One region of the Lacticaseibacillus salsurivasis genome, then DNA from elsewhere that is predicted to be linked to it. Evidence: predicted binding sites of a transcription regulator. Region 1 holds the regulator's gene; the other holds the start of a gene.
What was found. Region 1 encodes HrcA, which represses chaperone genes, less so after heat shock. Its sites were predicted from a motif close to TTAGCACTCNNNNNNNNNGAGTGCTAA; they were not measured.
Positions count from the first base shown of each region.

Region 2: AAA927_RS06735 (ATP-dependent Clp protease ATP-binding subunit) is a predicted target of HrcA. The motif match lies at 4,576-4,602, and genes of this name have one in related genera.

Region 1 is NZ_BTTP01000008.1:42,731-58,272, forward strand. It holds gene nusA (transcription termination factor NusA) at 1-846, shown strand, start outside; gene rnpM (RNase P modulator RnpM) at 858-1,157, shown strand; gene AAA927_RS07275 (YlxQ-related RNA-binding protein) at 1,154-1,453, shown strand; gene infB (translation initiation factor IF-2) at 1,477-4,287, shown strand; gene rbfA (30S ribosome-binding factor RbfA) at 4,315-4,668, shown strand; gene AAA927_RS07290 (TerC family protein) at 5,420-6,175, shown strand; gene truB (tRNA pseudouridine(55) synthase TruB) at 6,178-7,098, shown strand; gene ribF (riboflavin biosynthesis protein RibF) at 7,103-8,047, shown strand; gene hemW (radical SAM family heme chaperone HemW) at 8,047-9,192, shown strand; gene hrcA (heat-inducible transcriptional repressor HrcA) at 9,335-10,378, shown strand; gene grpE (nucleotide exchange factor GrpE) at 10,399-10,965, shown strand; gene dnaK (molecular chaperone DnaK) at 11,009-12,874, shown strand; gene dnaJ (molecular chaperone DnaJ) at 12,996-14,153, shown strand; gene lepA (translation elongation factor 4) at 14,339-15,542, shown strand, end outside.
Region 2 is NZ_BTTP01000007.1:13,030-28,571, reverse strand. It holds gene spxB (pyruvate oxidase) at 1-947, shown strand, start outside; gene AAA927_RS06740 (alpha/beta hydrolase) at 1,464-2,282, shown strand; gene AAA927_RS06735 (ATP-dependent Clp protease ATP-binding subunit) at 2,327-4,414, opposite strand; gene AAA927_RS06730 (ABC transporter ATP-binding protein) at 5,303-6,112, opposite strand; gene AAA927_RS06725 (ABC transporter permease) at 6,112-7,011, opposite strand; gene AAA927_RS06720 (ABC transporter substrate binding protein) at 7,047-8,000, opposite strand; gene AAA927_RS06715 (ABC transporter substrate binding protein) at 8,413-9,384, opposite strand; gene AAA927_RS06710 (histidine phosphatase family protein) at 9,737-10,372, opposite strand; gene AAA927_RS06705 (sugar kinase) at 10,472-11,470, opposite strand; gene dagF (2-dehydro-3-deoxy-phosphogluconate aldolase) at 11,482-12,225, opposite strand; gene AAA927_RS06695 (DgaE family pyridoxal phosphate-dependent ammonia lyase) at 12,225-13,334, opposite strand; gene AAA927_RS06690 (amidohydrolase/deacetylase family metallohydrolase) at 13,337-14,446, opposite strand; gene AAA927_RS06685 (DUF871 domain-containing protein) at 14,448-15,539, opposite strand; gene AAA927_RS06680 (hypothetical protein) at 15,539-15,542, opposite strand, start outside.

The DNA.
Region 1 (15,542 bases):
AAGGATTTTGGTCGGATTGCCGCCCAAACCGCTAAGCAGGTCATTATGCAGCGGGTGCGCGAAGCAGAACGCGGCATTATCTACGACGAATACTCTCAGTATGAAAATGAAATCATGACTGGGGAAGTGGAGCGCCGCGATAACAAGTTCATCTATGTGAACCTTGGCAAAATCGAAGCGGTCCTCGGCCGCCAAGACCAAATGCCGAATGAACAATATGAACCTCATGATCGCATCAAAGTGTTCGTGACGAAGGTGGAAAACACCAGCAAGGGCCCGCAAGTCTTTGTTAGTCGCACCAACCCTGGTTTGGTCAAGCGCTTGTTTGAACAAGAAGTGCCAGAAATCTTTGATGGTACGGTCGAAATCGCTGGGATTGCCCGTGAAGCTGGCGATCGCACCAAAATTGCCGTGCGCTCAACGAACCCATCCGTTGACCCAGTCGGCACCACGGTTGGCCCGCGCGGGGCGCGAGTGCAGGCGGTGGTGAACGAACTGTCTGGTGAAAACATGGATGTCGTTCAATTCGAAGAAGACCCAGTGGATTACATTGCCAACGCCTTGAACCCAGCCCAAGTGATTGCGGTGCAGTTCAACGACGAAGACAACGACCGCTCTTGCACGGTCATTGTGCCTGACCACCAGTTGTCTTTGGCTATTGGTAAAAAGGGTCAAAACGCCCGGCTGGCGGCTAAGCTCACCGGCTACAAGATCGACATCAAGGCCGAATCCGATGTTGAGTTTGTCGATGACGAAGAACTCGAAGAAAACGATGAAGCCCTTGAAGAAGCAACCGTTGACTTGCCTGATGATGATCAAGCAGCGTCTGATTCGGCTGCTGAATAGGAGGCCGTCGCATGAAGAAACGGAAAATCCCGATGCGCAAGGATCTCTTGTCGGGCGAAATGTTTCCGAAGAAATCCCTGGTGCGCATTGTGAAGCAACAAGATAACACTGTTGCCATCGATCCCACTGGTAAAGCAGCCGGTCGCGGCGCCTATGTCGCGCTCGATCCAGCCGCGGTTCAAAAAGCAAAAAAGAAGCAACTGATCGAAAAAGCCTTTAGCATCAAGATTGATCCCAGCTTTTACGATGAGTTGTTCGCCTATGTTGACCATCAAAAGGCTCGTCAAGAGCTTTTCGGCGATCAAGCATGAATAAGCAGCAAGCGTTAAACTTGCTGGGGCTCGCAAAGCGTGCCGGCCGCCTGATCACAGGCGAAGGGTTCGTCCTCGGTGCCATCCGCGACCAAAGCGCCAAACTGGTGCTGGTTGCTAGCGATGCCTCAGCGAATACCCGGAAAAAGTTTTCCGATAAAAGTGACTTCTATGCAGTGCCCATTTCCTTTGCCCTCAGTGCTGAGGAATTGACTGATGCCATTGGCAGTCAGCGGTCGCTGATTGCCGTTCAAGATAACGGCTTTGCCAAGAAGTTACTGAAGCTGCTCACCTAAAAATTAACAGGGAGCGTGAAGAAATGGGCAAACAACGAGTATATGAATTTGCCAAAGCAATCGGGGTACCAAGCAAGACGGTGATTGACACCGCCAAGCAGCAAGGTATCGAATTCAAAAATCACATGTCAACGCTTGACGAAGGTCAGGAAAAGACGCTGCGCAGCGCGCTAAGCAAGACAGGGGCTCCCGCGGCTGCCAAGCCTGCCGCTAAAGCCGCTGCTAAGCCGGCTGCTACAACGAAGCCTGTTGCCAAGCCAGCCGAAGCTAAGTCTGAAGCAAAAGCGACTGCAGCTAAGCCAGAATCAGCTAAGCCTGCTGCAGTCAAGCCTGCCAATGAGGCGAAGCCGGCGGAAGCCAAAAAAGCCGCGCCGGGCACGCACCACATGCCGCAGAAAACGGCCGATGGCAAAACACTGATCAGCAAGTCCGCGATTCGCCGGCCGCATAACACGCAGGCCAACAACCGCAGCAAAGGCCGCTTCGGTCAAGATGACCGGCGCAGCCAAGGTCAAGGTACGCAAGGCAATCGCCCCGCCGGCCGGCAGCAAAATCGGCCGCAAGATCAGCGCAATCCGCGTAGCAATGACCAGCGTAGCGACAATCGCAATGGTCGCCGTGACGATCGCCGCGGAGACAATCGCTTCATAAACCGGACGACCAGCCCAATGCCGCGCGCTGGGCGCGCCACACAGGCGAACGGCAATCCGCGGCCAGTCGCTGGGAATGATGAAAAGTTCATCAAGCAGTTAACGGCTAAGAAGGAACGCGAAAAGGCCCAACAGGCGCAAGCCCGTGAAGCTGAAAAAGTCGCCGAAAAACTGGTGGCTGAACAAAGTCGGCCAGTGGCCCCAACGCCAGTGCCAACGCCGGCCAAGCCGGCAGAAACCCGCCGCAATGAGCGGCCAAGTGCCAACAGTCGGCCTGCTCGGAACAATAGCAACCAAGGCCGCGGCCGGTTCGATAACAACCGAGGCGGTTTTGGCAACAACAACCGGCGCAATAAGCGTAAGAACAAGCGTCAGATTCAAAGTCAGCCGAAGAAAGAAATGCCACAGCGCAAGGAGCGGCCATTGCCAGAAAAACTCGTTTACACTGTTGGGATGAATGCGCAGGATCTGGGCAAGATTTTGCACCGCGAACCCGCAGAAATCATCAAAAAGTTGTTCATGCTCGGCATCATGGTGAACCAGAACCAGAGCTTGGATAAAGATACCATCGAACTGGTCGCCACCGACTATGGCATCGACGCTGAAGAAAAGGTCCAAGAAGACATCACCGACTTGGATAAGATGTTCCAAGAAGAAGTCGACAACAAGGCCACTCAGACGCCGCGGCCACCGGTGGTCACCATCATGGGGCACGTTGACCATGGTAAGACGACCCTGCTGGACAAGTTGCGCCACACGCATGTCACTGCCGGTGAAGCCGGTGGGATCACGCAGCACATCGGGGCTTACCAAGTCCGGCTCAATGATCGTCTGATCACGTTCCTGGATACGCCAGGGCACGCGGCCTTCACCAACATGCGGGCGCGTGGGGCGGATATCACCGATATCATCGTCCTCGTCGTCGCAGCAGATGATGGCGTGATGCCACAGACTATCGAAGCGATTAACCACGCCAAAGCGGCCAATGCGCCGATCATTGTCGCGGTCAACAAAATCGATAAGCCAGGCGCCAACCCGCAGCACGTGACCGAACAGTTGATGAAGTACGAGCTGATTCCAGAAGAATATGGTGGCGACACGATTTTCGTCAACATTTCCGCGAAGTTCGGCAAGAACATCGACGAACTGCTCGAAATGATTCTGCTGGAAGCTGACGTCTTGGAACTCAAGGCCAACAAGGACCAAAAGGCCATTGGGACCGTCATCGAAGCTCGGCTGGATAAAGGTCGTGGCCCTGTTTCCACCGTGCTGGTTCAAGAAGGCACGCTGCGCGTCGGCGACCCTGTCGTTGTCGGGAACACATTCGGCCGCATCCGGACCATGACCAACGATCATGGCCGCCGCGTCAAGGAAGCTTTGCCATCCATGCCAGTGGAAATCACCGGTTTGAATGACGTGCCGCAATCCGCCGATAAGTTTGTCGTCTTTGACGATGAAAAGACCGCCCGGGCCGCCGGCGAAAAGCGGGCGCAACAAGCGCAAGACCGTGAACGCCAGCAGACGCATCACGTCACGCTGGATAACCTGTTTGAAACCATGAAGGAAGGTCAACTCAAGGAAGTTGACGTCATCATCAAGGCGGATGTGCAGGGTTCGGTTGAAGCTTTGGCTGGCAGTCTGCAGAAGATCGAAGTCGAAGGCGTGCGCGTCAACATCATTCACCAAGCTGTTGGGGCCATCAACGAAAGCGATGTGACCCTGGCTTCTGCCTCTAACGCGGTCATCATTGGCTTCAATGTGCGCCCAACGCCGCAAGCGAAGCTGCAAGCCGATGCTGAAGACGTTGACATTCGTTTGCACCGCGTCATTTACAAGGCGATTGAAGAAGTTGAAGCCGCGATGAAGGGCATGCTCGAACCGACCTACGAAGAAAAGGTCACCGGCTCGATCACCGTGCGCGAAACCATTCCAGTTTCCAAGATTGGGACCGTTGTGGGTGGCTTTGTCGACACCGGCTTCATCCGCCGCGACTCCAAGGTCCGCCTGATTCGCGATGGCATCGTGATTTACGAAGGCGAACTGGGCTCACTGCGTCGCTTCAAGGATGACGTGAAGGAAGTCCGTCAAGGCTTCGAACTGGGTCTGACGATTGATGGTTACAATGACATCAAGGTGGATGATCAAATCGAAGCTTACACGATGGAAGAAGTCCCGGTTAAATAGGAATTCAGACCATCAAAGGAGCAGCCTATGAAGCATCGAATTGGCCGCGTCGAAACGCAGATTCAGCGCGAAGTCGATGATATCTTGCTCAAAGATGTCAACGATCCGCGGGTCAAAGGCGTCACCATCACCGGCGTGAAGTTAACCGGCGACCTCCAGCAGGCCACAGTTTACTTCAGTGTTTGGAGCGATGATGAAAAAGCCCTGGCCGACGCGCAAGCCGGCTTGGATAAAGCCAAGGGTTTGATTCGCAGCGAAGTTGGTCAGCGGATTAAGTTGTTCAAGGTGCCAACCTTGACCTTCACGCACGATGCCTCTGTTCAATACGGGGCACATATCGATCAACTCCTCAACGAAGTCAAAAAAGACGGCCTCGAATAGCCGTCCGCACCTCCGTAACTGTTTAGTTACGGAGGTGTTTTTGTTTGATGTTTGTCTGCAGCGGGCCGCGGGGCAGGTCGGGGTGGCGCCGAGGCGCGGTGGTCCGGCTGCGGGGGCCGGCTGGAGCCAAAGAGCGGTCTCCAGCCTCAACGGTGAGCCAGCATCGCGCTACCGCGCTCAACGCTGTCTCATCGTTGCCCCCGGTCAGCACAGGAGCAGCCTGCAAAAAACGCAGTCTCCTCGTGTGCTGACCGTTTCGCGGCTGGACCGCCGTGCCCCTCTGCCATCCCGACCTGCCCCGCTAGAGAAGGCCAAGCGGTTCTTTTATCTCAGAAAGAGGTTTTCGTTGGCTAGCTCTGGACCTGATGTGGCCACTATTTGTGAGTATATTCATTTATTGTCTGGACGCAGGTTGTCGGGCTGATAGCCATTACTGTTATCGAGTGGGATTGGTGGTGGTGGGCGGAGCTTGGCAGGGGTCTGGCAGTGAATCGATTAGCGACAGGAAGACCGGCGCGGGTTTGGCGCTGGGCTTCCCAGAGCTAATCGCGGCAGTTTTGAAGACGCACCGGAGCGCAGCGACTGCGGCTTCAAAACTAGGTCCGAGACCGATCTGTGGCTCGGACCGGCCGCACAGCCAGTACCCCCGCCAAGCGGAGTCTGCCGCCACCAAACCCGCGCCCGCCAAAGATCAACCCGCGAGTTCCGGGTGCATGAGCTGGCAGACAACGGTATAATAGGACGAATAAGGATGGTGGCGCGGTTGAGTTTGATTGAGAAATTATATATGCCTTTCTTTGAGGCCACAGATTGGCATCAGGCTGTGATGACCACGCAAGGCTGGGTCACGATTTTGACTCTGGCCATGCTCGAATGCCTGCTCTCGGTGGATAACGCTGTGGTGCTGGCGGCGCAAACCAAGTCGCTGCCAGATAAAAAAGAGCAGCATCATGCCCTGATTTACGGCATGTGGGGCGCTTATCTCTTCCGCTTCATCGCCATCGGTCTCGGCACCTATCTGCTGCATTTCTGGGGCATTAAGGCGCTGGGCGCGGCGTATCTGCTGTGGATGTCACTGCACTTCTTCTACGAGCAGCGGCACCCTGATAGCGGCCCTAAGCCGACCACCGTCAAAAAAGGCGCCGGTCACTTCTGGCGCACGGTGGCGCAAATCGAGGCGCTGGATATTGTTTTTTCCGTGGATTCGATTTTGGCAGCGCTGGCCATTGATAATAATCCGGTGATTGTGCTGATCGGCGGCTGCTTAGGCATTTTGGCTATGCGGTTTGTCGCGCAAGTCATTACGGACTTCATCACCAAGGTGCCAGAGCTGGAAGTGATGGCGTATGTGCTGATCGGTGTGATTGCCTTGAAGCTGGCGCTGAGCCTACCGCAAATCAATCTTGAAGTGCCGAACTGGGCCTTCAGTATTTTCGTCTTCGGCGCGTTTTTCGTCACCTGGCTGGTGCATCGCCAGCATGTCCGCAACGCAGGAGGGAAAGGATAAGCATGGACGGCATTTTACCGGTCTATAAACCCGCTGGCATGACCTCAGCCGATGTCGTCAGCAAACTGCGCTATTTATTGCGCATGAAAAAAGTCGGGCATTCCGGCACCCTTGATCCAAGCGTGGATGGTGTGCTGCCGATTGCCTTGGGCGCGGCGACGAAAGCCGTCCCGGCGCTGATGAATTTGGGTAAAACCTACACGGGTTCAGCCACGTTCGGCTTAGCGACGGAAACAGAAGACCTCGATGGGGCCGAAGTGGCGCGTCAGCGCTTGGTCGAGCCTTTCACGGACGGGGCCATTGATGCGGCGCTCGCCACGTTGACTGGCGAGATTACCCAAATTCCGCCGATGTATTCAGCGGTCAAGGTCAACGGCCGCCGGCTTTATGATTACGCCCGCAAAGGTGAAACTGTTGAGCGGCCGCGGCGGCAAGCCACGGTCTATCGCTTTGACCGCACGGCGCCGAGTACTTTTGATGCTGCAGCCGGCACTCAGACCTTCAGCTTTGAGGCCCAAGTGTCCAAAGGCACCTACATTCGCACATTGGCGGTGGATGTTGGCGGCCGGCTCGGCGTGCCGGCAGTGATGGCGCAGCTGACTAGGATTCAAAGCGGTGGCTTTACGCTGGCCGATACCTTGGATTTGCGGCCTTTGACCCGCGAAACGGCGCCGGCAGTGGTAGCCGCGCATTTGCAGCCGATTGAATTTGCTTATCCTCATTTGCCTTTGGCCGCGTTGGATGAAACTCAGTGGCAGCGGGTGCAAGATGGCCGTGGGTTGAGTTTGCCGCAAACCGCACCGCAAGTGGGACTGACGTATCAAGGCATCCTCAAAGCCGTTTACGAACAACAAGAAAACGAATATCGCCCGGCGGTCATGTTTTTGGCCAATGCTGGACTGTCAGACATATTAGGTGATTAAAACAATGCAAGTGATTGATATCATGCCGCCGCTGCAGGCGGCGCAGGTGCCAGCCGGCCCCATTGTGCTGGCCCTAGGTTTTTTTGATGGGGTCCACCGCGGCCATCAAGAAGTGATTCGCCAGGCCAAGCAGGCCGCGCAGGCGCGCGATTTGCCCCTGGCAGTGATGACCTTTGACGTCCATCCGGCAGTGATTTACCGCGGCATGGCGGCTAATGACGTGAAATACTTGTCAACGCGGCCACGGAAAATTGAATTGATGGCCGGCCTAGGCGTAGATTTGCTGTATTTTGTCCATTTTACCCCTGAGTTTGCTCGTCAGTCGCCGCAGGCTTTTGTGGACCATTACCTGGTGGGGTTAAAGGCCCAAGTGGTGGTGGCCGGCTTTGATTATACTTATGGCAAGCGCGATATCGCCACCATGACGAATTTGCCCAAGTATGCCAAAGAACGGTTTGAGATTATCGTGGTCCCTCAAGATAGTGACGATGGCCAGAAGATTTCTTCCACTCGCATTCGCCAGGCCTTGGATACCGGCGACATCACCCTAGCCAATCATTTGCTGGGTTATCGCTACCAAACGACTGGCAAGGTCATCCATGGCGAGGCGCGCGGGCGCACGTTGGGTTATCCCACGGCTAACATTGACACCCCGGCCGCCGAGCGCTTGCCAGGCATTGGCATTTACGTGGTGCGGCTACAGGTGAAGGGGCAGTGGTACGGCGGCATGGCATCAGTCGGGCGTAATGTCACGTTTGGCGCCGATCGGCCCATCACGCTGGAAATCAACTTGTTTGATTTCAACCAAGATATTTACGGTGAGCCGGTGGTGGTCGAATGGTGGCGCTACTTGCGCGGTGAAGTGAAGTTTGATGGCGCGCAAGGGTTGATTGATCAGCTGGCCCAAGACGAACAGCACGCGCGCAGCACGCTGAAGGAGCAGGCATAATGGCAGGCGCTTATATCCATATTCCTTTTTGTTCGCATATTTGTTACTACTGCGACTTCAATAAGGTCTTCATTGAAGGCCAGCCGGTCGATGACTATGTCGACATGCTGATTCGGGAAATGAATCTGGTGATGGCCAGTCACCGCGATGAACGCATTGAAACCGTCTATGTCGGCGGTGGGACCCCGACGACACTGACGCCAGCGCAATTGGAGCGGTTAATTACCGGGATTCGCGAGGCGCTACACTTTGACGATGGCGAGTTTACCTTTGAGGCCAATCCCAATGACTTATTGACGACGGAAAAGTTGCAGGTGCTGCACGACAATGGCGTCAATCGGCTATCGATTGGGGTGCAATCCTTCAATGATGACATTCTTAAGCGCATTGGCCGCACTCACCGCGCTGCGGATGTCTACCAGGCCATTGCCAACGCCCACAAAGTTGGCTTTGAAAATCTCTCCATCGATCTGATTTTCCGCCTGCCGCAGCAAACCCGCGAAGACTTTCTCGCGAGTTTGCATCAGGCTCTAGATTTGGAGCTGCCGCATTACTCGACGTACTCGCTCATTTTGGAGCGCAAAACGATTTTCTACAACTTGATGCGCAAAGGACGACTGCAGCTGCCTAACCAAGATACTGAAGCAGATATGTATCAAGATGCCATTGATTTGATGGCCACGCACGGCTTGGCCCAATATGAGATTTCGAACTTTGCCAAACCAGGCTACCAGTGTCAGCATAATCTGCTGTACTGGCGCAATGACCATTACTTCGGGTTCGGAGCAGGCGCGTTCGGCTATGTGGGCCGCGATCGGTACCACAACTTTGGTCCCATTCAGCAATATCTGGCGCCGCTGCATGACCACAAGGTGCCGGTGATTGAACATCACTTGGTCCCACTGGAAGAGCAAGTTGAGGAAGAAATGTTCCTCGGCCTCCGCACCCGCGAAGGCGTGTCGCGCCAGCGCTTTGCCGACCGCTACCATATGAGCGTGGAGGCGGTGTATGGCGAGCTATTGGATCAGCTGGTTGCTCAGCAGCTCCTAGAAGTGGATGACCAGCGCATTCGGCTCACTAACAAGGGCCAGTTTTTAGGCAATGAAGTCTTTCAGCAGTTTCTGCTGGATGATCAGTTGGTATGATGAATCGGCCTCCGTCTTGGGGCCGATTTTTGGCTTAACGGCAAGGAATTAGCAGGCAGAGGTTGACTTTGCTAAGCGTGGTTGCTATATTATGTAGTGTACTTAGCACTCAAACAGTATCAGTGCTAAAAGAGGTGGGATTATGTTGACGAAACGCCAACTGCTCGTCTTGAAGGAGATCATTCGGTCATTCACTGAAAGTGGCCAACCGGTCGGCTCCAAGACGCTGATGGCTGAACTGCCGATTCACGTCAGTTCAGCGACAATACGAAATGATATGGCGGCACTCGAAGAGCAAGGCCTGATCAAAAAAACGCATAGCAGCTCTGGCCGGGTCCCATCGACCAAGGGTTATCGCTTCTACTTGGATAACCTAGTTGAACCGACGGCGGTTTCGGCCAATGAGATTGCGGCGATTCAACAAGGTTTCGGCGGTCATTTTTACAAAATCGACGAAATCGTGGCGCAAAGTGCGCGGATTTTGTCTAACTTGACTAGCTACACGGCGATCACCCTTGGGCCTGAGGTCACCAACCTCAAGTTAACCGGGTTTCGGATGGTGCCATTGGGCAATCATCAGGTGATGGCGATTCTGGTCACTTCCAACGGCAGTGTTGAAAGCCAGTTGTTCACCTTGCCGCCGGAAGTTGATTCCGATGGTGTCGAGAAGGCCATTCGTATCATCAATGACGAATTGGTCGGCTTGAGTCTCGGTGAAGTGGCCCAGAAGCTGCAAACTGAGGTGCCCGCGGTACTGTTCAAGTACATGACCTCGCCTGATGGCTTCCTGGATATCTTCGGGAACGTCCTCAAAAAAGCCGCGGCTGAACGCTTTTACGTCGGCGGCCGGTTGAATTTGATGGATTACCTAGGCGATAACGACGTGGATCAGCTCAAGCACCTGCTGGCCATGATGGATTCCGAGCAGGGCAACGTCAATGCCTTGCTGGGGCCGCTCCATGACTCGCACATCAAGGTCAAGCTGGGTTCAGAGCTGACGCCAGATGTGCTGGCAAACTTAAGCCTGCTGACGGCGAACTACTCTGTCGGCGAGCATGGGACCGGGATGATTGCCTTGATTGGCCCGACCCAAATGCCATATTCTAAGATGATCGGACTACTGGATGCCTTCCGTGAGGAGCTGGCAAAACGCTTGACCGATTATTACTCGCATTTTGATCAGTAAAACGGTAAGGGAGGCACGACATGACTGAGAAGAAGAAGGCCGAGCAGCCAAAAGCTGAGCCGGCCAAACAGCCATCGTTGAAAGAAGAAATCGCCGCGGAAATGACCGCCGATTTGGATGCTGAAATCAAAGACGAAAAAGTCGATGTGAAGGCACTGCAAAAAGAGCGCGATGAGCTCGAAGACAAATACCTGCGGGCCGCGGCAGAAATCAACAACATGAACAAGCGCTTCAACAAAGAGCGCGAGGCCGCCGCTAAGTATGACGGGCAAAAGCTCGCCAAGGCGGTGCTGCCGGTGCTGGATAATCTGGAGCGCGCCTTAACGGCCGACGTGAAAGAGGACAGCGCGGTGTCTTTGAAGCAAGGGGTCGAAATGGTTTACAATCATCTTGAGGCGGCGCTGAAAGAAAATGGCGTCACCGAAATCGACACCAAGGGCCATTTTGACCCGACCTTGCATCAAGCGGTGCAAACTGTGCCGGCGGATGATGACCATCCCAAAGACACTGTGGTGCAGGTCCTGCAGCGTGGTTACATGCTGAAGGATCGCGTGCTGCGGCCAGCGATGGTTGTTGTCGCAAATTAGTCAACTCAATTTTTAAAAACTGAATTAAGAAGGGGATTTAACTATGAGTAAAGTTATCGGCATTGACTTAGGGACCACCAACTCTGCGGTTGCGGTGCTTGAAGGCGGCCAACCAAAGATTATCACCAACCCAGAAGGCAACCGCACCACGCCATCTGTTGTCGCGTTTAAAGACGGCGAAATCCAAGTCGGTGAAGTCGCTAAGCGTCAAGCCATCACCAACCCAGATACCATTACCTCCATCAAGCGTCACATGGGGGAAGCCGGCTACAAAGTGAAGGTCGGCGATAAGGAATACACCCCGCAAGAAATCTCTGCGATGATCTTGCAATACATGAAGAAGTTCTCTGAAGACTACCTGGGCGAAGAAGTGACAGATGCGGTCATCACGGTGCCTGCTTACTTTAACGATTCACAGCGGCAGGCGACCAAGGATGCTGGTAAGATTGCCGGCCTGAACGTTTCCCGGATTGTTAACGAACCAACCGCCTCTGCTTTGGCCTATGGTTTGGACAAAGGCGACAAGGATGAAAAAGTCCTGGTTTACGACCTTGGTGGTGGGACGTTTGATGTCTCCATCCTTCAGTTAGGCGACGGCGTGTTCGAAGTGCTGTCCACGAACGGCGATACGCACCTGGGCGGTGATGATTTTGATAACAAGATCATCGACTGGTTGGTTGCTGAATTCAAGAAGGACAACAACATCGACCTGAGCCAAGACAAGATGGCCATGCAGCGCCTGAAGGATGCCGCTGAAAAGGCGAAGAAGGACCTGTCTGGCGTTTCCCAGACTCAGATTTCCTTGCCATTTATCTCCGCCGGTGCCAATGGCCCACTGCACTTGGAACGCACGTTGACCCGGGCTCAGTTCGACAACATGACCTCTGACTTGGTTGACAAGACTCGCATCCCAGTGGAAAACGCCATGAAGGATGCTGGCCTGACCAACGCTGATATCGATAAGGTCATCTTGAACGGTGGCTCCACTCGGATTCCAGCCGTCCAAGAAGCGGTCAAGAGCTGGACCGGTAAGGAACCTGACCACAGCATCAACCCTGACGAAGCCGTTGCGCTTGGCGCGGCGGTGCAAGGTGGGGTCATTTCCGGGGATGTGAAGGACGTCGTTTTGCTTGACGTTACGCCACTGTCCTTAGGGATTGAAACCATGGGCGGCGTGTTCACCAAGCTGATCGACCGCAACACCACCATTCCTACTTCGAAGAGCCAAGTCTTCTCTACGGCCGCTGATAACCAGCCTGCCGTTGACATCCACGTCCTGCAAGGCGAACGCCCAATGGCAGCGGACAACAAGACCCTAGGCCGCTTCCAGTTGACCGACATTCCGGCCGCTCCACGTGGCGTTCCACAAATCGAAGTTAAGTTCGATATTGACAAGAACGGCATTGTGCAGGTTTCCGCGAAGGATCTTGGCACTGGCAAGTCTCAGAACATCACGATCAAGAGTTCATCAGGGTTGTCCGATGATGAAATCGATCGCATGATGAAAGAAGCCAAGGAAAACGAAGAAGCCGACAAGAAGCGCAAGGAAGAAGTCGACTTGAAGAACGATGTTGACCAACTGATTTTCCAGACTGATAAGACCCTGAAGGATCTCAAGGGTAAGGTTTCTGACGACGAAATCAAGCAGGCCCAGGATGCTGAAGATGCCTTGAAGAAGGCGCAACAAGAAAACAACATCGAAGACATGAAGACCAAGCGCGATGACCTCAACAAGATCGTGCAAGATCTGACAGTCAAGCTTTACGAACAGGCCCAAAAGGAACAACAAGCCAAGGGTCAAGCTGAAGGCGGCACTGACAACAACACGAACGCCCAAGGCAAGGATTCCGGCGACGATGGCCAAACGTTTGACGGCGAATACAAAGACGTCAACAACGACAAGAAGTAATCAGCTTGCCTCACGTTAAAAAGCCAAGGCCACGCGGCTTTGGCTTTTTGATTGGATCGACGAGGTATGTTATCCTGAATAAGCTTTTTGGGGCACGCAGCTCCAAATCGAGGAGGCAATAATGGCAGATCAAAAAGATTACTATGAAACACTTGGCGTCAGTCGTGATGCTAGTGATGATGAAATCAAAAAGGCCTTTCGGCGCCTGTCGAAACAATACCACCCCGATATTAACCATGAACCCGGGGCGGAGCAGAAGTTTAAAGACATCAATGAGGCGTATCAAGTCTTATCCGACCCGCAAAAACGCGCCGCTTATGATCAATACGGCTCGGCTGATGGCCCGCAAGGCTTCGGCGGCCAGGGCGGTTATAGTCAAGGCTTCTCCAACTTTGGCGGCGGTCAAAGTTTTGGCGGCTTCGACGATATCTTCAGTCAATTCTTTGGCGGCGGTGGTCAAGGCGGCCAAAGCGCGACTTCACCACGGCAAGGGGCAGATCTTCAGTACCGGATGGATCTGACCTTTGAAGAAGCGGTGTTCGGCAAAGACACCAAGATTTCTTATGACCGGGAAGCCATGTGTCACACTTGCGGCGGCTCTGGTGCCAAACCTGGCACCAGTCCTGTGACTTGCTCGAAGTGTCATGGCAGTGGCTACATCCAGGTCCAGCGCAACACGCCACTTGGCGCCATGATGACGCGCCAGGTCTGCGACGCCTGCAACGGCACCGGGAAAGAAATCAAAGAAAAGTGCCCAACTTGCCACGGCACCGGCCATGAAAAGCAGCGCCACACCATCGACGTCAAAGTTCCAGGTGGCGTTGAAGATGGTCAGCAGATGCGCTTGCGCGACGCCGGGGAAGCTGGCGCGAACAACGGCCCTTATGGTGACTTGTTCATCGTCTTCCGCGTGGCGCCAAGCGACAAGTTCGAACGCGATGGCTCGACCATTTACTTCAAACTGCCAATCAGCTTCGCGCAAGCGGCGCTGGGCGACACGATTAAAGTCGACACCGTCCATGGCCCAGTGGAACTGAAGATTCCGGCCGGCACCCAAACCGCAGCCAAGTTCCGCTTGCGCGGCAAAGGCGCGCCGAATCCGAATCGGCCAGCCAGCATTGGTGATCAAATCGTCACGGTGACGGTCAAGACGCCAAAGACGCTGAACCAGAAGCAAAAGGATGCGTTGATGGCCTTTGCTGCGGCGAGCGGCGAAGACGTCACCCCGCATGAAGGTTCACTGTTCGACCGCGTCAAGGATGCATTCAAAGGTAAATAAACGAATGGAGATCAGTTGAGGCTGGTCTCCTTTTGTTTTGGCTTGTGCCGCGGGTCCGCTTGAGGCGGCGCTGGGGCGCGACACAGCAATCAATTCATGCTTGGCGTGTGGCAAAGGCTCTGTTTGAGTCCGGTTGGCGGGCTTGCTATAATAGAGTGACATGACTTTCAGGAAAGTGGGCACGTATGGAAAATATCGATAAAGCAGAATTATTAGACCGGCAAAAGCATATCCGCAATTTTTCCATTGTGGCGCATATCGATCACGGCAAGTCGACCTTGGCGGATCGGATTTTGGAGCTAACGGACACCATTGCCAAGCGCGATATGCAGGCGCAGGTGCTGGATGATATGCCGCTGGAACGTGAGCGCGGTATCACCATCAAGTTAAATGCCGTTGAGTTGCATTACAAAGCCAACGACGGCGAAACCTATATCTTCCACCTCATCGACACGCCAGGGCACGTCGACTTTTCGTATGAAGTCAGCCGCAGCCTGGCAGCTTGTGAAGGGGCGCTGTTGCTGGTGGATGCGGCGCAAGGGGTTGAGGCGCAGACGCTGGCAAATGTTTACTTGGCGCTCGATGATGACTTGGAAATTGTGCCCATCATCAACAAGGTCGATTTGCCAAGCGCCCAGCCGGATGTCGTCAAAGAAGAAATTGAAGAAATGATTGGTCTGGATGCTTCGGAAGCCATTTTGACCAGTGCGAAAACTGGCCTGGGCATTCCGGAAGTCTTGGAGCGCATTGTTTCTGATATGCCGGCTCCCAGTGGCGATATCGATGCCCCGCTGAAGGCGCTGATTTTCGACTCGGTTTATGATTCCTACCGCGGCGTGGTGCTGGCAGTGCGAATCGAGGACGGCCTAGTCAAAGTCGGCGACACCATTGAGCTGATGAGTAACCAGAAACGCTATGAAGTCACCGAAGTCGGTGTGATGTCGCCGAAAGCGGTCCAGAAGGATTATCTGATGGTCGGGGATGTGGGTTATATCACCGCCTCCATCAAAACCATTCAGGACACACGCGTCGGTGATACGGTGACCTTAGCGGACCGACCGGCGGACAAAGCGTTGGATGGCTTCCGTCAGATTACCCCAATGGTTTATTCTGGCCTGTTCCCAGTCGATAACGCCAAGTTTAACGACCTGCGGGAAGCTTTGGAAAAACTGCAACTGAACGATGCGGCGCTAGCGTTTGAACCGGAAACCTCCCAGGCCTTGGGCTTTGGGTTCCGCGTGGGCTTTTTGGGCCTGCTGCACATGGATGTCGTGCAGGAACGTTTGGAACGCGATTTTGATTTGGATTTGATCATGACCGCGCCGAGTGTGGACTATGAAGTCGACAAAACCGATGGCACTACGATTCAAATCGATAATCCCTCTGAGT
Region 2 (15,542 bases), on a different contig from region 1:
ATGACTTCAAGTTCATTCAGGTCGATCATGACGAAGCGCAATTTGGCCGCCACCACTACCTCGACCTTGGCGTCTGGGCCAATGCTACTCAGTTTGTGAACAAGATGCTTGAGCGCAGCCAGCCAGAGCCAGCTTCCGCCTTTTTCCAAGCCGCTGTGGCGGACCAAAAGAACTGGCAGGCTTACCTCAAGAAGCTCGCCACGCGCGACACCGATCCGCTTGAATTCGAACCCGTCTACAACGAACTCAATCGCATCGCCAACGACCGCACCGTGGTGTCCTTGGACGTCGGTGACAACACCATCAACTTGCTGCGATACATGAACGTGAAGCCAACCAACAAGTGGGTTGTTTCTGCCTTGTTCGCCTCGATGGGCGCCGGCATCCCTGGCGCCATTGCCGGGGCGCTGAGTTTCCCTGACCGGCAAGTGGTGTCCATTTCTGGGGACGGGGCGTTCTCCATGGTCATGCAAGATCTGATCACCGAAAAGAAATACCACCTGCCAATTTTGAACATCGTTACTTCCAACACCACCTTAGGCTTTATCCGCGACGAGCAAGCTGATATTCCGGGCATGCATGATTACAGCGGCATTGACCTGGAAGACCAAGACTTTGTCAAAATCGCGGAGGGCATGGGCGTCGAAGGCGTCACTGTGACTAAGAGCGACGATTTAAAGGCCGCTTTTGATCAAGCAGCGGCCGTGCTCGCCGCCGGCCGGCCTTTTGTCATCAATGCCAAAATCACCTTGAAGCGTGGATTCCCAGTTGAAGCGCTGAAAGTTGCAATCAAAGATGGCCGCGTGGTCGAAACCGTCGATCCGGCGTTCAACGCCAATGACGTTGAGCACCATGTCGATGACCTCCAAGGCCTGTTCGATTACTACGACGGTGAGGAACTCAAACCGCTGCAGCACTTTCTCGATGAAGCGCAGGTCACCCTCTAGTCGCATTCCTTATCACAGTTACCTTCTACTTTTGCCGAAGCAGAATTCGCGCCGCCTGGCCAAGTGCCAGACGGCGTTTTTTGAATCTAGGCTGCGAACAAAGGCGGGCTTAGCCCGACAGCCAGCCTAGCTCAAGGCCTTGCCGCCTGTTTTTGGCGTCGAGGCCTTGGGCGTAGCTGGATGCTCGGGCGGTGCCTTGGCGAGCGCAACTATTGAGGCTGCAAGCAAAGGCAGGGTTAGCCAGATGGCCAGGATAGTCGCGCTGCGCGAGGCCAACGCCGGAGTGGATTGATCAGTCTGTAGCGCAAAGCGCGTACAGACTGACATGCGGCAGCAGCTACGCCTGGAGCCTCACCGCCCAAAAGCGGCGGCAAGGCTTCAGGCTAGGCTACCCATCCGGCTAAGACCGGCCTCGCTCCGCAGCCTGAATCGCAGCCTGCCTTACAACATTGTTATTTGCCGCTGCCTAATTCTTCCACTAGACTGGAAGTAATTTCAGAAAAGAGGCGCAGGTCAATGACAAAAGGATGGTGGGTCATTTTACTCGCGCTCATCAGCTTCGGGCTGGCGCCGCAAACTGTGCACGCCAGCGTTCAGCGGCAGGTGCCGACGCTGTATTTGCATGGGCATCATGGTGGCCCCAATTCAATGGTGCCGCTGATGACCGCCGCCCAGCGCACGGATCATGCCACCGCGGTCGTGACCGCGACGGTTGACGGTGATGGCCACGTCCATCTCGAAGGCGACTGGCCAGTCGCCACCCATCGGCCGCTGATCAAAATCGTCTTCAAAAATAATCGTACGTTGAATTACCATCGCATTGCCGACTGGCTCCGCAACGTGATTGAAAAGCTGCAAAGCCGTTACCAAATCACCAAGTTTAATATCGTGGCTCACAGCTTGGGCAACGCCGCCGTCCTGTTTTATGAGCTTCGGTATGGTGACGTACCTGGGCTACCGAAGCTGCAGCGCTATGTGGCCATCGCTGCTAACTTCAATGGCGTGCCAGGGGTGCACCACTTACGCCGGCAACATCACCTTGGCCCTGACGGTCGGCCGCCGTGGTTTGCTCCGGATTTTCGCCGGGCCTTACGAATGCGGCGGCATTTTCCAGTCAACCAAGTCGATGTGCTGAACATCTACGGCAACATCGGCGACGGCACCTACTGGGATGGCAAAGTGCTCAATGTCTCCTCCCGTTCGCTGAAGTACTTACTCGGCCGGCGCTTACGCACCTATCGCACGTTGCCGATCTATGGTCCCCAAGCCCAACATAGCCTGCTACGATATAACCTGGAAGTCGCAGGCGCGACAAATCACTTTCTTTGGCCATAACAAAAGCGGCACTCCTCAACTTTTTTGAGGGGTGCCGCTTTGCCTTACGCTGCTTGAATGACAATCTTGTCGTCGACCAGCGTGGCCTTGAGGGCCTTGTCATCTGGATGATCCAGGTAATGGTCGGTAACCTGATCGCGGATATTTTGTTCAATCACCCGCCGCAATGGCCGCGCGCCCATCGCTTCATCATAACCCTGGTTAATCAACCAGTCCTTGGCTTCGGGGGTCACAGTCAAAGTGAGCCCTTTCTTCGCTAGCGTGGTGTCAACATCGCTGAGCATCAAATCCACGATTTTACCCAAGTCATCCTTGGACAGGTGGCTGAACTCGACAATGCCGTTGAACCGGTTGAGAAATTCTGGCCGGAAGTAAGGTGCCAGCCGCTTCATCAAATCCTGATCCGCATCCTTTTGGCCAGTCAAAGCTTCATTGCCAAAACCAGCGTTCGAGGTCGCGATAATCACGGTATTCTTGAAATCGACCACGTTGCCTTGGCCATCGGTCAGACGGCCGTCATCCATCACCTGCAGCAGCAGGGTCAGCACTTGCGGATCCGCCTTTTCGATTTCATCCAGCAACACAATCGCATAAGGGTTGCGCCGCACTTGCTCGGTCAAGGTATTACCGTTATCTTCATAGCCAACATAGCCGGCAGAAGTCCCAATCAGCTTGGAGACCGCCGTCCGGTCGCTATATTCGGACATATCAAGGCGAATAATCGCCTCTTTGCTGCCAAACAGATCCAGCGCCAACTGCTTGGCCAGCTCCGTCTTGCCGACCCCGGTCGGGCCGACAAACAGGAAGCTGCCAATTGGCCGGTTGCCTTCGTCAAAGCCAGCGCGGTTGCGACGAATGGCCCGGGCCACCATATCCACGGCTTCATCTTGGCCAATGACTTTCCCCTTCAGGCGCTTGCCAATGTTCTTCAAGCGTTCAATGTCGCTGGCGCCCATTTGCGCCACAGGAATCCCGGTCAAGCGTTCGACTGCCTGCGCCACATCATCTGGCGTAGCGACGACGGGCTTCTCTTCGCTGGTGTCATTCTTCTTGGTTTCCAAATCAGCAATTTGCTGCTTCAACTTAGCGGCTTGTTCGAAGTCCTCGGCCTTAGCCGCCGCGTCTTTCTGGGCATTCAAGTCCTTGAGCTGCTTCTCCAAAGTGACTTTATCCACCACTGGATGCTTGGCGGCCAGATGTGCCGCGGTCATATCAATCAGGTCAATGGCCTTATCTGGCAACGACCGCTGCGGAATATACTGCATGGAATAGTCCACCGCCGCCTTCAGCACATTATCTGGCAGTTCAACATTGTGGTGCTTTTCGTACAGGCCCTTGACGCCTTGCAAAATCTGGAGCGTGGTTTCCGGGCTCGGTTCATTGATGGTAACATCATTGAACCGGCGCGCCAACGCCGCATCCTTCATGATGGTATTACGATATTCATCTTGCGTGGTGGCCCCGATCACGGTAATTTCACCGCGGGAAAGCGCCGGCTTGATGATATCCGCCAAGCCCTTGCTGCCATCTTCGCCGCCAGTAGTGCCGGCACCGAGAATCTGATGAATTTCGTCAAAGAACAAGATAACATTGCCCTGCTTCTTGACGGCCTTGATCAAATCCTGAATGTTCTGTTCGAAAGAACCGCGATACTGGGTCCCAGCTTCCAGGCTCGACAAGTCGATAGAAACAATCCGCTTGTCACGAATGGCTTCAGGCACGTTGCCTTTCACAATGGCCTGCGCCAAGCCTTCAACGACAGCCGTTTTACCAACACCGGCATCCCCGACCAAAATCGGGTTATTCTTGGTCCGCCGACTCAGAATTTCAGCAGTTTCCTGAATTTCTTTGTCGCGACCAATCACTGGATCCAAGGTGCCAGCCTTAGCTTCCGCCGTTAAGTCACGGCCCAATTTGCCTAAAATATCTTGCTTTTGTGGTTTTTGTGCTTGCTGAGTGACCGGAATATCTTGCCCCTGCCCTGCTTGCGCTTGATACTGTGCGACTTCTTCCGGCGTCAATTCATGGCCATTAACGACATAGCGTGCCCGCCCATCGCCCATCTGGCGCATGACTTGGTTGAAAAAGTCATCCATATCATGATCAAAAAACGAATCTGAAAAATTAGCCATTATTATCCTTCCTCTCTGACGCATCGCCTGAGCCATGCGGACACGTTACTTCATCTCAGTAAACAAGGCGCAAAAACACCGCCAATGCGGCGGTGTTTGCTTCTCTATTCGACCGCACCGTTCGTCCGGCTCTTGTTTACATAATATATAATACCACCGTTTTAGCACTCGTGCAAGAAGAGTGCTAAAATTCTTGATTTCTTTTTCAAGGTTCCCGGCCGTGGGTTTGGCGATGGTGGGCTCCGCTTGGCGGTGGCTGGCTGTGCGGCCGGTCCGAGCCACAAACCGGTCTCGAACCTAAAGTAGAAGCCACCTTCGCTGGGCTCATTGGTGTCTTCAACTTTGCCGCGATTAGCTCTGGGAAGCCCAGCGCCAAACCCGCGCCGGTCTTCCTGTCGCTAATCGATTCACTGCCAGCCCCCACCAAGCTCCGCGCACCCTCACCAAACCCGCTCGATAACAGTCAACGCAATCAAGAAGCGCCATGACCACTATCACCGTATCATCTTGAAGAAATCCTAGTCTATCAAAAGGTTTTATCAAATTGCCTTTCACGTCGGATAAAACTTCAACGGGCTGACTCGGCGTGACCTACTGTTATCTAGCGGGTGCAGGTGGCGGTGGGCGGAGCTTGGGGCGCGTGGCTAGCCGTGAAACGATAACGACTAGTCAAACTGCGGGTTTTGCAGGTTGACCAGTCGTTATCGCGGCAGTTTTGAAGACGCACTGGAGCGTCAGCGACTGCGGCTTCAAAACTAGGTCCGAGACCGGTTTTCGGCTCGGACCGGCCGCACAGCAAGCCGCGCGCCCCAGGCGGAGCCCACCGCCACCGGCACCAGAGGCCGCCAACAAAAAAATCCCCACTCAATTGAGTAGGGATAAGTAGCACTAGCCAAGCAGAACGGCGTCATCGCTGAGTTCGTTGCCGCTTTGAGCCTTGAACAGGTCAAGCAGGTCGGGAATGGTCAGACCGTGCTTCTTTTCAGCCGGCAAATCGACGACGATGCGGCCATGGTCGAGCATGATCAGGCGGGTGCCGTACTTCAAAGCATCCTGCATGTTGTGCGTAATCATCAAGGTGGTGATGTGCTGAGCGGAAACGATTTGCTGCGTCAGGGCCATGACTGTCGCCGACGTCTGCGGGTCCAGCGCCGCTGTGTGTTCATCGAGCAGCAGCAGCTCTGGCAGGTTCAGCGTCGCCATCAGCAAAGTAATGGCTTGGCGCTGCCCGCCTGAGAGCAAGCCGATTTCGGCATCGAGGCGGTCCTCCAGCCCTAAGTTCAGGCTGGCCAGTTTTTCCTTCATCAAGGCCAAATCGTCGTGCTTCACGCCGCGCCGCCAGAAGTTGCGCCAGGTGCCGCGCTTGAGCGCCAGCGCCATGTTTTCCTTCACCGTGAGCAGCGGTGCCGTGCCGGAGCGCGGGTCCTGAAACACGCGTGAAATCAGCTGGGCACGTTTAGCCACGCTTTGATACGTGACGTCTTGGCCGGCAATTTTCACTTGGCCCTGGCTGATCGGCAGCGACCCAGCCACGCTGTTGAGCAAGGTCGACTTGCCGGCCCCGTTGCCGCCAATAATGGTGACGAATTCGCCGGGTTGCAAGGTCAACTCGATGTTCTTCAAGGCGTGATTCTCGTTGGGCGTGCCTTGTTCAAAATACTGATTCAAACGATGGATTTCTAAAGCTGGCTCTGTCATCAGTTATTCATCTCCCGTTTATTGGCGCGCCGCGCGCGGCTTTGTTTGATTTCCTTTTGCGCCAGCGGTAAGGCCAAGAAGACCACCAGCATCAGCGCGTAGAAGAGGCGCAGGTAATTCGGATCCACGCCGAGCTGCAAGACGCCGGCGATAATCAGGCGGTAAATAATGGCGCCGACAATGATCATCACTAGGCGCTTGCCGAAGCTGACATTGCGAATCAGGATTTCGGCAATGATAATCGCTGATAAGGCAATGACCAAGGTGCCAATCCCCATTGAGACATCCGCGAAGCCGTTGGTTTGAGCCATCAAACTCCCAGACAAAGCAATCAAGCCGTTGGACAGCATGTAAACGATGATTTTCATGTTGTCATTGTTGACCCCGTTGGCGGCGGCCATCGCTTGGTTGTCCCCCACGGCGCGAGCCGCCAAGCCCATTTCCGTGTTGAAAAAGAACACCAGCAGGCCGATGACAATGGCTAAAATCACCACCCCGATGACAATCGTGGTGATGGTGCTATCGCCGATGGTGGCCATCGTGAACACCGTTTTGATATCGGAAAGCAGTGACACATTCGCGGCTTTCATGATAAACAAGTTCACCGAGTACAAGCCGGTCATGGTCAAAATCCCGGTTAAAAGATCCGGAATTTTCAGCTTGGTGTGCAGCACGCCGGAGACAAAGCCAGCCGCCGCGCCGCCGCAAAACCCGAGCAGGGTGGCTAAAATCGGGCCGGTGCCCGAGACGAGCTGATGTGCGGTGATGGCAGCCCCTAAGGGAAAGCTGCCTTCAGCGGTCATATCAGCGATGTCGAGAATCCGGAACGTCAGATAAACCCCGATTGCCATGATGGCCCATAAAAAGCCGACTGAGATATTCGATACCAGGATGTCCATATTAACCTCCATTAACTAAGTGCTAAGAATGAGAACTATTTCACGTCTGCGTCGGTCAGGTTGAAGGCCTTCATCATTTTTTCGTTCTTGATGACCATGGTCTTGGCTGGTGCTTCAACTGGCAGATTTTTGACTTTTTTGCCTTTCAAAATCTTGATGGCGAGTTTGGCCGTTTGGCGGCCTAATTCTTTGTAGCTAATCCCGCGGGTAGCGACTCCACCGTCTTGCACCATCGTCGAAGCGGCACAAACGGCTGGGACATGCTTCTTCAGCGAGACCTTGGCGACCGTTGGCATCGCCGCGGCCACCGTGTTATCCGTGACCAAGTACATCGCATCGCACTTGCCGGCTAGCGTTTCGGTGGCAGCCTGCACATCATTCGTCGAGGCGACGGTGGTGGTAGCCACTTTCAGGCCCAATTGCTTGGCAACCTTGGTGGCGGACTTGATTTGCACCACCGAATTTTGTTCGGCGGCGTTATAGAGCAGACCCACGGTTTTGGTCTTAGGGAAGAGCTTGAGTAAGTATTTCATTTGCGCCTTGATGTCCACCATATCGGTGACGCCGGTGGCATTTTGGTCCGGCTGACTGGCGTTGGTGACCAGGCCTGCCGCTTTGGGATCAGTGACGGCGGTGAAGACCATCGGCGTGTCCTTATCAGCCTTAGCCAAGGCCTGTGCGGCGGGCGTAGCGATGGCCAAATTGACATCGTTTTTGTCCTGCTTTAGGCGCTGGCTCATGCTTTGCAAATTGGATTGGTCGCCTTGGGCATTGACGTAATCGATTTTGATTTTATCGCCGGTATAGCCTTCTTTAGCGAGTTCTTGTTCGAAGCCTTTGCGCGCATCATCCAGCGCGGTTTGGTTGATCAATTGCAAGATTCCGACCTTGACGGTTTTGGTCGCCTGCGCATTGGTTTTGCTGGAGCATCCTGCTAAGGTCAGTGCGAGAGCGGCGGCAAGGCCGATCAATGTGTGTTTCATTTTCATGTTGTTTTCCCCCTGGACGTCGACCTTCGGCTGGGACCGCGGCCAGCCCAGAATAGAAAAGGGCCAGCCATTTGAAATCATCCAAGTGACTGGCCCTTTTTTCCCGGGAAAAAGAAAAAGCCACATGGATGATTGCTACGATCCATGTGGCGGTTAATTGCACGTTAAGATGTGCCGGCCATCATGGATACAAACCCTGCGGTTTGCATCCATGATGCAAACCGCTATCCGAAAAAGCCGGCGAAAAATGTGTGATTAAGCTGTGTTGTCATTACTTGGTTCATGTTCAACACGTCCTTTACCCCAAAGATTAACCTTTGGTATGTAGATGAGAATACCGCTCATTCAACTAGGCGTCAAGGACAATTCGCTTATTTCACTGATCACCGGCGGGAAAACCTGGTGCCAAGCCTTATTCGACGGCCTTGGCCGCCTTTTCGACTTGCGCTTGGGTCAGGCCGAACAGCTTCATGCGCTTGGCATCGGTGACCAAAGTGGACTTGGCTGGCGCTTCAATCGCCAAATCAGACACTTTTTTGCCTTTCAAAATCTTCACCGCCAGTTTGGCCGTTTGCTTGCCCAGATCTTCGTAGTTGATGCCAACGGTGGCGACAGCTGCGGGTTTCACCATCGTGGCGTCGGCGGTGATCACCGGCACCTTTTTGGCTTCAGAGACCTTGCCGATGGTTGGCATCGCCGCCGCGGCGGTGTTGTCGGTTGGAATGTAAATCACATCCGCCTGGCTGGCCAAGGTTTCGGCGGCTTGTTGGACATCGTTGGTGGTAGCAGCGGTTTTAACCACGGCTTTCAGCCCCAATTTCGCGATTTCTTGCTTGGCGATTTTGATCTGGACCACCGAATTTTCTTCCGCAGCGTTGTACAACAGGCCAATCGTTTTCGCCTTCGGGAAGAGTTGGTGCGCAAAGTCGATTTGGCCTTTGACATCCACCATGTCGGTGACCCCGGTGGCGTTCTTATCAGGCGCCTTGGTTGAGGAAGTCAAGCCGGCAGATTTTGGATCGGTGATGGCGGTGAACACCATTGGCGTCTGGTTATCCGCTTTGGCCAAGGCCTGAGCGGCTGGCGTCGCAATGGCCAGGTTCAGGTCGTTTTTATCGCTTTTCAGCCGCGCCGACATGGAGCTCAGATTGCCTTGATCGCCTTGGGCATTCAAACTGTCAAATTTGATCTTAGCGCCTTTGTAGCCTTCTTTGGCCAGTTCTTCCTTGAAGCCTTTGTTGGCGGCATTCAAGGCGCTTTGGTCGATCAGTTGCAAGATCCCGACCTTGACGGTTTGCTTGTCACTACTTTTACTGCCACAAGCGGCTAAACTCAACGTCAGACTCAATGCGGCAACACCCATTAACATATGCTTGATTTTCATTTTGATTTCCTCCCAGAAATTGTTTGTGTGACGAAGGCAAAAACAGCCGGCCGCGAGGAATCTCCCACACGGCCGGCCATCTTCTTTCCGGAAAGAAAAAGCCACATGGAAGAGTCTTCTCATCCATGTGGCGGTTAATGTCATCAAAATACGACGCCTATCATGGATGCAAACCTGCTGCGCGGTTTGCACCCTAGAAGCGCAAGCCGCTATCCGTAATAGCCGTAATAATACGAGCGATTAAGTTGTGTTGGATTAAGTTCTGTCATGATCAACACTCCTTCGCGCCAGTTCAACTGGCATGTGTAGACCTTACGATAATTAGAAAATGGTGTCAAGGCTTATCGTAAAATTATTTTTCTGCCTGCGGTGCGCGGTCGCGATAAATCAGCTCAAAATGCTTGCCGTCGCTAGTGTTGAGCTTGGTCACTGTCGTGTTTTGTAAAATCGGTAACGACCGCAGCAAAGCCAGCGGGCGGCCCAGCAGCGCATTGACCAGCACCTGAAAGACCAGGCCATGTGCCACCACCAGAATTTTGCCGCTGGGGTGCGCGGCCGCCGCTGTGGTGATGACGGGCACGACCCGCCGTTCCACTTCGGCATAGCGCTCGGCGCCAATCACTGAGGCATAATCGGCGTCAAACTCCAGCGGGCGATGAAAGTAGATCTCCCGGCCTAAACCATCCTCAATTTGGTCTGGGCGTTTACCATCCCAGGCCCCGAGGCGCATTTCCCACAAGCCATTTGCCGCCTGTAGCGGCGTATGCGGGTCAGCATTAGCTGCCACGATCATTTGCGCCGTGGTCAGCGCCCGCGGTAGTGGCGAGCTTAACACTTGGACAAAACGATGCTGAGCGAGCGCCTGTCCGACCCTTTCCGCCCCAGCACGGCCTTTCGCGGTCAGCGGTGAATCCACTAGCCCGCCGTTAATTTCGCCACGCTGGTTGATTTCAGTTTCGCCGTGCCGCACCAGATAAAATTCAGTCATTGTCTTGCCTCCGTGACGATTATACCAAACCTACTGCGGCGCATGACACGCAAAAAAGGCGATCACGCCACTTGACGTGATCGCCTTTGAACAAAGCTGCTATCGAATCAAGCCCCCAGTGACGCCGCCGCTGGCAATAAAGGCATTCACTTGCGTCAAGGTGGCTAAAGGACTGTCGCCAATTTGAGCATGCGCCAAGGCGGTGTTAGCCACGGCAAAGGTCAAACTGCGATCCACCGACCACTGCTGTGTCATGCCATAGATAATCCCGGCGGCATAAGCATCCCCGCCGCCGATACGATCCAGAATCATCAGCTCCTGCGGCTCGGACCAGTGCAAACCCGCTTCATCGCAGACAAAGCCTTGGATGAAGTCGCGGCCGTCTTTTTGCAGCCGCTTGGTGCCTGCGAACATGCGCAAATCATAGTCAGCCAAGAACTGCTTGAATAACGGCTCATCCGTCGTATCCCGCGGATAGCCCATGAGGTCGGTTAAATCGCGCCGACTGCCAAACACCACCTGGCTGGACTTCAGCATCCGCTGATAATACTGGCGCATTTGTTCGTGCGTATTGTGCTGGTTCAGCGCCACCCGGTAATTGAAGTCAAAGCATACGGTCGTCTTTTGCTTGGCCGCAGCTTCAGCAAAAGCAAACGCCGCTTCACGAGTGCCTTCCGTCAGGCTCAAGGAGATGCCGCAAATATGCAGCACATCCACGTCCTTCAGCGCCGCCGTCACAGGATAATCCGCCACGGTGCTGGTGCCAAATGCACTCGCCAACCGGTTTTGATAAGTGACGCTTTCCGGCCGGTTACCATAGCCGAGCTCAACAAAGAAACTGCCGAGATGATCGCCACGCTGCTGGACGAAGCGGTCACCCACCCCGATGCGGCGCAGCGCGCCTTGCGCGGTGTCGCCTAACCGGTTCGCTGGCACTGCCGAAATCAGTCGCGTGTCCTGCCCAAAATGCGCCAAACTGGCGAGAATATTGACGCCGGTGCCGGTAAAACTCATTTGCAGCTGATCGGTTTGTTCCAAAAGCAAGTGGTCAGGCACCGTCAGCCGCAGCATCACTTCACCAAACGCTGCGATGGTCATGATCAGGCCTCCTAGTCGACGAGCCGCTTGACAATGGCCAACAGCGCCGCCACGTCTTCCGGCTTGGTGTCGCCGGTGGCCTTGTCGATGATCGAGGAGTAAACATGCGGAATCACGCGTTTCACGCCGGCATCCAAAGCAATCTGCAGAATCTCCTCAAAGTTGGCCAAGTCGATGCCGCCGGTTGGCTCCAAGTCGAAGTCGTGCTCGGCGCAAGCTTTCGCCACGGCGCGAAATTCCGCTTCGTGGGCCAAGCCCTTCATTGGGAAGTACTTGATTGAAGTGCCGCCCATGTCTTTCAGCAAGGCAATGGCGGTTTCAATCGGCACTTCTGCCGCTGGCGCCTGACTGCTTAACGGCCCAGTGGCGATGTTCACCGTGCCGACATGGCCAGTCGGTGAAACCAAGCCATTGATGACGGTGTCGTGCTGGCCCAACAAGGCGCGGCTCGTCCCTACCCCAGTGAAAACTTGGTTGACATGCTGCGGCGCAATCGCGGCACTAACACGGCTCACCATTTGACTTTGATTGGGATCGCCGGCGCCAAGCCCGACCGAAACGGCATTGTTAATCGCCGCTTGATACAACTTCATGTCGGCAATGGCGGCTTCATCCGTCGGGTAGTTCTTTGTCAGTACTCCCAGCACTACATGCCCTTCAGCGGCGTCATAGCACGCTTTGGCATTGTCAACCGAGTTAGCCAGGACGTTTAACGCTACGCGGCCCTGGTAGTAGTTAGGTTTCAAGTCAGTCATTATTTTGCCTCCATGATGGTCTTCAACCGGGCCACAATTTGGTCCATTTCATCGTAATCAACTGCGCGAATATCGAATTCGATGATGCCTTCATTGGCCCGATATTCCCGGGTGTAAATCGCCGGATTGCCGGCCTTCAGCGCTGCTGTGACCTGCTTGGCGGTCAGTGGGGCGTCAGGCTTGACGGTGACGCTGGCGCGGTAGATTTCGCGGCCGGCCCCGTCTTGTTGCTGTTTCGCCGCCAGCCCTGGCACTTCATTCAACGCCGTCAAAAATGGCGCCAGCCGCGCTTTCATGTGAGCGCCGGCTTCGGGGCCATTCGTCAGATACTGTTCGATGGCGGCGGTTAACCCTAAAATGTTGTCCTTGCCGATCTTCATTGCCCGGCCGATACCGCTACTTTGCAGCTCGATCCAGTCGATGTATTGCTTCTTACCAAAGACCAGGCCAGAAGCTGGGCCTTCCAGCGCCTTGGCGCCACTGAAGACCACCAAATCAACGCCCATTTTGACGTATTTGATCAAGTCTTCTTCCGCCGCCGCATCTAAAATCAGGGGCAAATTGTGGGCATGGGCCACCTTAAGGGCTTCTTCCACGGTCAGCATGCTCTTTTGCACGGTGTGATGGGACTTCACATACAGCACCGCCACGGTTTGGTCAGTGATCATCATTTCAATGTGTTCCGGCGTGCACATGTTGGCATAGCCGGCTTCGACTAATTGTCCGCCGCCAAGGCCGATCATGACTTCTTCTGGGGCACCATAGTCGACATTGTGGCCCTTAGGCATGATCACTTCCCGCTTGGTAAAGCGTGGGTCGTTGTAATGATAAGCGTGATACTGACTGCCGCGACCAATCAAAGCAGCCACGGCCAAGGCTAACCCCGCCGAGGCGGAATTAACGATAATCGCCCCTTCTGCGCCCAGCAGCTTCGCAATGTGAGCGCCAGTTTTCTCAGTGAGGTCCTTCATTTCAAAGAAGTGCGTGCCGCCGAATTGCTGGGCATCCAGCACCTGCTGAGACACTTTCGAGACGCCAAGGATGGTCATTTTCCCACTGGCGTTGATCACTTGTTTCAGCCCATATTGGGCATAAACATCTTCACTCATGATTAGTCCTCCAATTCGTAAACCTGGCCGGCGACAATCGTGGTGGTTGGTACCACCAACGTATCCGTGTCGCGGGTGTTGTGATTCGAATCCGTCAAAGTCTTGTGCCCTTTGCGGACTTGGAAAATGGTGACGTCGGCATCTTTACCCACCGCTAATGCACCTTTTTGTTCCAGGTGGAAGTTCTTAGCCGGCGCTTTGGTCACCATGTCAATCAGGCTCGGCAGATCATAGCCAAGCAGCAGCATTTTCTCGATGCAGGTGGCTAAATCAATGACGGGACCATTTTCGCGGTTGGTGTGGTAAATATCACTGCTCAGGGAATACGGATCCAGCCCCGCCGCATGCGCCAGTTCCATGGTGTGGAAGTTAAAACTATCCGTCCCATGACCCACATCAAAAATCACGCCGCGGTGGTAGGCATCCCACACGAAGTCTTCAATCTTGCCATCTTGGTCGATGATGCCGTTGGGTTTGCCGTTGTAGGCATGGGTCAAAATATCGCCTTTTTGCAGCAAGGCCAGCACATCTTTGAGTTCAGGCGGATTGGCGCCCACATGCACCATCAGCGGCATGTCGCCCATTTCGTGCTGAATGCGTTTGCCAGCAATCAATGGTTTAACATCATTATCAATGACCACCGAGTGGCTTTCCCGGACCTTCAGCCCGACGATGAAGTCTGGGTACTTCTTCAAAGCCTCCAGCACCAAGTCGTCTTGAATGCGGCTCATATCGCCCAGTTCATCCTGAGCCAAGATCCCTGTTTTGGACACGTTGATCATCGCGTAGACGTTGGTTTTCTTGTTGCGGGTGATGTCATAAAAGTCGCCAATGTTGTCGGCGCCAGTTGAACCCGCGTCGATCACGGTCGTCACCCCAGTCGGCACGCCATCCAAATCGGGATCATCATAATACAGCGTCAACTTCTGATAGCAGTGGGTGTGATCATCGATCCAGCCCGCTGATACATAGCTCTCGCCATGCAAGTCAATCGTCTTAGCGGCCTCTAGGTTTAACTGCGGGCCAACCGCGGAAATCTTCCCTGCGGTAATCCCGACTTCGATGGGTTCCCCAGCCGCAGTGCGACCATTTTTGATGTAGATGTCTGTCATGCTACTTACGCTCCTCAAACTTGAATTTTGTCCACGGCCCCACGAAATCTAACAAAGGCAGCTCAGCTTGACTGATATGGCCAATCAGATTTTTGCGGGAATCCGTGTGTGGTTCAAGCACCACTTGTAATTCATTTTTATATTTACCAAAATCATCGTTACCAACCACCACATCACCACGCTCAAACCGCTGCGTATTGTCATGCGGGTCATTGGCCTCAGCGGCAAACTGCTTGCGCACTTCGGTCGAGCGCACCACCCTCTCAGTAATATCACCCCGGCGAACGTGCTGACAATCAAAAGCAATTGTGCGTTCAACGGGATTGCTCGTTGGCAGCAGTTCCAGGTTAAAGGTGAGCTGGTAGCGATCCAACGCGCCTAATGCCGCGAGTTCTTCATCGCTGGCATAAGCGTTGCCGATAATCACATCATCAATCACCCCGGTGGCAAACAGGTGCTTCGCCTGCACCGTAATCGGCAGATGGCGATGGGCCTCCAAGGTCGGCAGGCCGTCGTTCACTGACCATGGTCCAATGGTGGCCACTTGCGAGCTGATAAAGGCGGCGGTGCGCAGATTGTTGCGCTTAAACCGGTTGGTGCAGGCCATGAAGAAATCCTCCGGCAAGCCGGTACCTTCTTGCGGGTAAAAGTTGTGGCAGCCATACAGGAAAGGCTTATTCGCCTGGTAACTCAAGATATTGTCTAGGTAGGCGACGTCATTGCTCATGTTGAGCTCAATGATCAGATGCTGGGGGTTATAGGTCATCAAGGCTTCTTTTTGACCATCGAAGCCCTGATCGAGACGCAAGCCATCAGCACCCAGATCGGCAAAGAAGGACAGGTCATCATAGGACACGTTTAACGCAGAAAAAATATTCGGCGCCACATCCAAAATGACTTCATACCCTAGCTCCTTTGCGAGCTGGATGGTTGACCGATAGCGAGCAACCACCTTGTCCTTATCCTGTTTGATTTCCAACATACTAACGAATAACCGAGAAAAGCCCAGTTTGGCGGCCCGACGCAAATATTTTTCATCTTGCTCTGCCTGACTGTGATCGGGGTAAACTGAAAGTCCTAATCGCCGTGGCATCAT